DNA from 3 places in the Aneurinibacillus uraniidurans genome. Region 2 is predicted to be linked to each of the others. Evidence: riboswitches for the same ligand, from Rfam matches in the RefSeq annotation. Region 2 holds a riboswitch; each other region holds the start of a gene.
What was found. A riboswitch is a leader RNA that binds a small molecule or an ion and turns the genes downstream of it on or off. The one in region 2 is predicted to bind S-adenosylmethionine.
Positions count from the first base shown of each region.

Region 1: it holds a riboswitch for S-adenosylmethionine, as region 2 does, so the genes downstream of both, metK (methionine adenosyltransferase) here and PO771_RS16005 (MetQ/NlpA family ABC transporter substrate-binding protein) in region 2, are expected to answer to the same signal.
Region 3: it holds a riboswitch for S-adenosylmethionine, as region 2 does, so the genes downstream of both, PO771_RS11285 (alpha/beta hydrolase) here and PO771_RS16005 (MetQ/NlpA family ABC transporter substrate-binding protein) in region 2, are expected to answer to the same signal.

Region 1 is NZ_CP116902.1:292,661-294,931, forward strand. It holds gene PO771_RS01440 (S41 family peptidase) at 1-154, shown strand, start outside; gene PO771_RS01445 (hypothetical protein) at 226-705, shown strand; SAM riboswitch class I at 756-881, shown strand; gene metK (methionine adenosyltransferase) at 1,012-2,226, shown strand.
Region 2 is NZ_CP116902.1:3,211,663-3,213,933, forward strand. It holds gene PO771_RS15995 (antibiotic biosynthesis monooxygenase family protein) at 1-32, opposite strand, end outside; gene PO771_RS16000 (DUF3967 domain-containing protein) at 166-339, shown strand; gene PO771_RS16005 (MetQ/NlpA family ABC transporter substrate-binding protein) at 405-1,223, opposite strand; SAM riboswitch class I at 1,315-1,428, opposite strand; gene PO771_RS16010 (HAD family hydrolase) at 1,501-2,238, opposite strand; gene trmL (tRNA (uridine(34)/cytosine(34)/5-carboxymethylaminomethyluridine(34)-2'-O)-methyltransferase TrmL) at 2,263-2,271, opposite strand, start outside.
Region 3 is NZ_CP116902.1:2,259,301-2,261,571, reverse strand. It holds gene PO771_RS11285 (alpha/beta hydrolase) at 1-756, opposite strand, end outside; SAM riboswitch class I at 831-934, opposite strand; gene PO771_RS11280 (DUF456 domain-containing protein) at 1,119-1,607, shown strand; gene lexA (transcriptional repressor LexA) at 1,678-2,271, opposite strand, start outside.

The DNA.
Region 1 (2,271 bases), 930 kb from region 2:
TGGGGAAACCGAGCGTAAATACGCGGTGTCGGGCAACCCGCATGTGCGCAGTGAGAATGGAGCGACATGGGTCGCACTTGATCAACTAGACCGGGATTTTGATGCGATCAGCGTAGAGAAAAAAGAAGCGGAATGGCTTGTTCATATAAAATAGGTAAAAAACCACGACCTTTGTAAGAAATAAACGTATAAGTTAACAGAAAAACACAAAGGGAGGAAGAAGTTGTGAATAAATGGGGATACGGAATCACCGGCGCGGCGTTAGCCTTTACGGTCGGACTCGTATCAGTCGGGACAGCGGCCCCAACTGAGCCAGGAACAGAAGGGGACCCGGTTGTAACGCGCAGTTATGTGGATCAGGTGCGCCAAGAGCTGGTCAAGCTCATTCAGTCATCATCGCAGCCGACAGCCCCGAATAATTCCACAGGTGGTACGGCATCTTACACGGTCGAGAAAGTGACGGCAGGCCAAACCATTACGGGGATGGAAGGGACAGAATTCATTGTACGCACCGGACAAGTTAAAGCGGTGACGCCGGGTGTGGACTATACGATCCCGGATCTGACGAGTGGAACAAGTATGCCAGATGGCGAAGCCGTGCCGCATGACCACCTGCTGCTCATTCCGCGTGCGGATGGACGCGGGCTTACTGTGACAAGTGGCAAAGCAGATATTATCGTGCGCGGCGACTACAAGGTCCAATAGAATGATTGACAGTTAAACAGAAATAAGATATATTCGTCTAGAATGAAGACCCTATATCCCGAGAAGGTGGAGGGACTGGCCCGATGAAACCCGGCAACCTCATGGCCGCATATGGCGGTGAACGGTGCTAACCAGCAGAAGGCATAATTTTTTATGCTGTTTCTGGAAGATAAAGGGCAAAGATTGAGTAAAAATCAACCCTTTTCCAGGTGTGATGCATTTGGAAAAGGTTTTTTACTGCTTTGCAAAATGGGTTCGGGAAGGGACCATCAAATAAATAACAGCAACTAAAAGGAGGTCGTGAATATGGCGCCTAAAAAAGGTCGTTATCTCTTCACATCTGAATCCGTAACAGAAGGACATCCGGATAAGATTTGTGACCAGGTTTCTGATGCAATTCTTGATGCAATTCTTGAAAAAGACGCAAATGCCCGCGTAGCGGCTGAAACATCTGTTACGACAGGTATGGTACTCGTAGCAGGCGAGATCACAACAAGCTGCTATGTAGACATCCCGAAAGTCGTGCGTGAGACGATCCGTGAGATCGGTTACACCCGTGCGAAATACGGCTTTGATGCTGACACATGTGCCGTGCTTACATCTATTGACGAACAGTCTCCAGACATCGCTCAAGGGGTTGACCAGGCACTTGAAGCGCGTGAAGGTCAGATGACAGATGAACAAATCGAAGCAATCGGTGCAGGAGATCAGGGCCTGATGTTCGGGTTCGCGTGCAATGAAACACCTGAACTCATGCCGCTTCCGATCTCGTTGTCTCATCAACTTTCTCGCCGCTTAGCGGAAGTCCGCAAGAACGGTACACTCGCGTACCTTCGCCCGGATGGTAAAACACAAGTAACGGTGGAATACGAAGGAGATAAGCCGGTTCGTGTTGACACAATCGTTATCTCTACGCAGCATGATCCATCTGTAACGCTGGAACAGATCCAAAAAGATCTGAAAGAGCACGTAATTGCTCCGATTGTTCCGGCAAGCCTGCTCGATGAGAGCACAAAATACTTCATCAACCCGACAGGCCGTTTCGTAATTGGCGGACCACAGGGAGATGCAGGTCTTACAGGCCGTAAAATCATCGTAGACACATACGGTGGATATGCTCGCCATGGCGGTGGTGCATTCTCCGGTAAAGATCCGACGAAGGTTGACCGTTCTGGCGCGTATGCAGCGCGCTATGTAGCGAAAAACATCGTAGCAGCGGGTCTTGCAGACAAATGTGAAGTACAAGTAGCGTATGCAATCGGGGTTGCACAGCCTGTATCTATCAATGTTGATACATTTGGCACAGGTAAAGTGGAAGAGGAAGTTCTGGTTGAGCTTGTTCGTAAAAACTTTGACCTCCGCCCGGCTGGCATCATTAAGGAACTCGACCTTCGCCGTCCGATCTACCGCAATACAGCGGCATATGGACACTTCGGTCGAAATGACCTGAATGTACCGTGGGAGAATACAGACAAGGCTGAAGTTCTTAAAAAAGAAGCAGCTGCGTTTATGACAAACTAAAACAAACGAACCAAAAGACCCATCACTGTAATAGTGTATGGGTCT
Region 2 (2,271 bases):
GGGACTTGCAGGACATTCATTACTACATACATAGAAAGCACCTCCTGTAAAATGACTTCGCCTTCACTATACCAAATCAGGAAGACAGATTCCAATTCAGGGGTGCAAAACCACTTTATAAGTTGGTAAAATAAAGATAATTATTTTTAATAAGGAGGCGTATGTATGAACGCTGAATCGTCTGAATCCAGCAAACAGGAGCAAGACCATCTGGAACGAACCATTCGGGAGCGTGATGAACGCATTACACAAATGATGCGTGAAAAACAGGAAACCCGTATGCTTCTTGCCTCCGCAGAGCAGCCGTCCTTCTGGCGCCGCCTTTTTCGTCGAGTATAAAAAAACGCACAAGAGCAGGTGTTCCGGTATGGAACGGTATGCTCTGTGCGTTTTTTTGTGTGGTATTAAAATACCGGGATAACGGAGCCTTTGTATTTCTCTTGGATGAATTTCTTCGTATCCTCGGATTTCAGCACTGCGATCAGCTTTTTGATCTCGTCACGGTTCTCATCGCCTTCTTTAACTGCGATGATGTTTGCGAATGTTTTCGCTGCTTCAGAATCTTTCTTCTCCATTGCGATCGCTTTGTCTGGCGTTAGGCCGCCTTCCATTGCATAGTTACCATTAATTACAGCGTAATCAACTTCACCAACCGCACGCGGCAGCATAGAAGCTTCCATTTCTTTAATCTGAATGTTGTTCGGATTTTCTACAATATCCTTTTGTGTCAGCTCGTTGAGTGGCTTGCCAGCTTTCAGCTTAAACCAACCTTGTGCTTCAATCAGTTTTAATGCGCGTGCACCGTTGGATACATCATTCGGAATTGCGATCACAGCGCCTTTTTTCGGTTGCTTCGCTGTTTCTTTACCAGGGTATAAGCCCATCGGCTCAAGGTGAATACCGTCTAACGCTTTAATGTGTGTACCATGCTTTTTGTTAAAATCATCGAGGTAAGGTGTTGTCTGGAAATAGTTTGCATCAATTTGCTTGTCTTCAAGCGCTTTATTCGGAAGTACATAGTCGTTAAATACGCGGATTTCCATATCCACGCCTTGTGCTTTCAGCTTGTCCTGCACGCTTTTCAAAATCTCGGCATGCGGAACTGCACTTGCCCCTACAATAATCTTCTTTGTTTCTGCTTTTTGCTGGTTACCTCCACCGCCGCATGCTGCGAGCAGGCCTACAACCAGCGCAAGAATTGCCATTACAATCCACTTCTTCATGTGCAAAAACCCCTTTTCTTTTTTTGATCGTACAAAAAACTCCCTCGCCGGCAGAAAACCGAGAGGGAGTTGGTACTAGCAACCTCATCATCTCTTATCTGCCAGGAATTTCATCCTGCTGGATTTGGCACAAAATTTTCTTATAAGCAAGAAAATCCGCTGCCGGGCTTCATTGGGCCAGTCCCTCCGCCGCTCTCGATAAGCGAGTTTTATTTAATTACTGAAAATTATATTACTTCCCTTTAAAACGTTTGTCAAATATTTTTTCAATAAAATATTATTCAGACTTTTTTATGAAAGGTCCCTGCTGGCTTACAAGCATATCATACAGCTGTTTCATCATTCCTGACGCTGTAACGCGGTGCTGTGGTACACCACGATCGATTTTATAATCTTCCACCAAAAAAGTTTGCATTCCAACTTCTTCTGCGACCATATCCTGCTGCATATCATTCCCGATCATAATACAGCGTTCAGGTGGAATGCCGATAGATTCACTGATCTCCCGGAAGTAATTCGGATTTGGCTTGCAGTAATGAGCCTCTTCAAATACCGTCACATGCACGAAATCTTCCGCAGCAAATCCTGCCCAGCGCAGGCGTTCAATAATTGAAACACCTGGAAATACCGGATTCGTAGCGACAACAACATGATACCCCTGCCGCTTCGCTTCTTCCACCACTTTTGCGGCATATGGATGCGGGCCGCAGTCTTCCTGCAATACCGGAAACTCATCCGCATAAAACTGATCGAATACTGGCCACACCGTATCATACGCCAATCCAGTCAGATCAAGAAACTTCTGTTGGAATACTTCAGCATTCGTTTTCGTGCCATCATCGTCTTGCATGACATGCTTTGTCGCTTCCCAAAGTGATGCGCCAAGCTTTTGCGGCTCGATAATATGCGCCGTATAGGCTCCGAGACGTTCTATGTATCGCTTTACGAACGCTTCCGTATCCATCGTCAGCAGTGTCCCATCTAAATCAAATAAAATTGCACGCGGCTCCGTCATCGCCACTCCTCCTTTTAGCTGGTATTAACTCAT
Region 3 (2,271 bases), 950 kb from region 2:
TAATTCGCGTCGTCCAGCAAGAGAGGCGAAGACATGGTCCGCTCCGTCAATTAGCTTTGTGTCACACCGTCCAGCCGCGCGTCGCCGCAGCGATTCACGATACAAGCCGCAATAATCGCACGGAATGTCTGTATCATTTGTGCCGTGTGCGACAAATACATCTCCATAAAATACAGACGCCGTATCAGCTAATGGCTGCACATGAGCAAGTGAATGAAAAAATGCAGGGCGGAGGGCATATCCGAGATGATCCGTCGTGCCTGTTTGTTCGGCTTCTTCATATGCATCACGGCCGACAATGCGGACAATATCATAAAATGGATGTGCAACTGGCGCCCATAAAATTAAAGAAGATACGCGCGAATCGCGATTAGCTGTCAGACGAGCAACGGCACCGCCCAGACTGTGTCCAAGCAAGGTAATGCGCGAGGCGTCGACACAATCGATACTTCGTACATAGTCGAGTACGTGGCGTGTTTGGGCAATGAATGATTCCATTGTATTGTCGCCATATTTCCCGCCGCTTTCCCCACATCCGGCATAATCAAACCGGAGCACGAAATAGCCTTCTTCAGCAAATCGACGTGCAGCCTCTACGAACAGTCTGTTCTGACCGATTCGGCTACCGACGAATCCGTGACAAATAATAATCGCGGGCCAGCGTTTATTCGGGTCGCAGCGTGTGTGGGGCGCTGGATAATGAACAGTGGCCGCTAATTCAATTTTATCGTAGGAAATGTGAATGACTCGTTCCATAATTGTCGCCTCCTGAAATAAAAAAATCCCTATTCTGTACGGAGAAAAGGGACAAGTGAATGCAAAAGTCCGCTTCCTCATCTGTCAGAACCACTCGTTCTGTAGGATGTGGCACCTTGCAGAATTGCTGGTTGCCGGGCTTCATCGGGCCTATTCCCTCCGCCGCTCTTGATAAGAAATGGATCACCATATAAAGTTCAACCGATATCGTTATGATTAGTATATATAAAAGCGGAATCGGGCGTCAAGGATTAATATAAACAATTCTTATTTATATACTATGAATTAATTGTACTAAAATACTGCGTACATAAACATATACCAAATAAAAACATGATAAGATAAAAAAAGGAGGGATGGCTGTGGATGCGATAATTTGGACAGGAATCGGCGTGTTATTTTTGTTAAGCCTGGCGGGTGTTATAATCCCGATCATTCCTGATGCACTGCTTGTGTGGATTGGATTTTTAACATACAAATTTGCGCTCGGTCATGTACCGTTAACGTGGACGTTCTGGGTTCCGATGACCGTACTGACAGCTTTATTGATCGGGGCAGATTTGCTATCGAACGCGTATTTTCTGAAAAAGTATGGGGGAGATAAATGGTCCATGATCGTGGCTACGGTCGGCCTATTGGCTGGACCGCTGCTTCTCGGGGCTTTTCTGGGGCCATTTGCGATTTTGGTTGGTCCGTTTCTTGCGGTCTGGGGCCTTGAGGTGGTACGAGGAAAAGGGGCCTTGGCAATGCGAATTGCGACTGGAACGGTACTCGGATTTTTAAGCAGCACCGTTGCAAAAATTATCATTCAACTGGTTATGATTATCTGGTTCCTGATCGTTGTGTTATAACGCGTATATAAGAAGAAAGAAGACCCACTGGCTACTAAAAGTCAGCGGGTCTTCTTTCTTCTTGTATGGCTTAGTGAATGTTGCGGTATACGCCGATAACTTTGCCAAGAATCGTTACAGCTGGAAGTAAAATTGGTTCCATGGATTGATTCTCTGGTTGAAGGCGGATGTGATTTTTTTCTTTAAAGAAGCGCTTCACAGTTGCTTCGTCTTCCTCGGTCATCGCCACAACAATATCTCCATTATTGGCAACCTGCTGCTGACGGACGATTACGTAATCGCCATCGAGAATTCCGGCGTCTATCATGCTTTCGCCTTGAATGCGCAGCATATAGACAGTATCCGCTCCTACCATGTTCTCCGGTAGAACAAAATGCTCTTCTACATTTTCTACAGCGGTAATAGGCAGACCTGCTGTGACTTTGCCCAGGACTGGGACGGTGACAGTCTTAATCCCTATTGGTTCAAGATCTCCTCTTTCACCATCTAGAATCTCAATGGCACGCGGCTTAGTCGGATCGCGACGAATCAGCCCTTTTTTCTCCAGGCGAGCGAGATGACCGTGAACAGTTGAGCTGGAAGCAAGCCCAACGGCTTCTCCGATCTCACGGACAGAAGGCGGATATCCTTTTTCTTTGACTTCGCGCTTTATGTAATCCAGGAT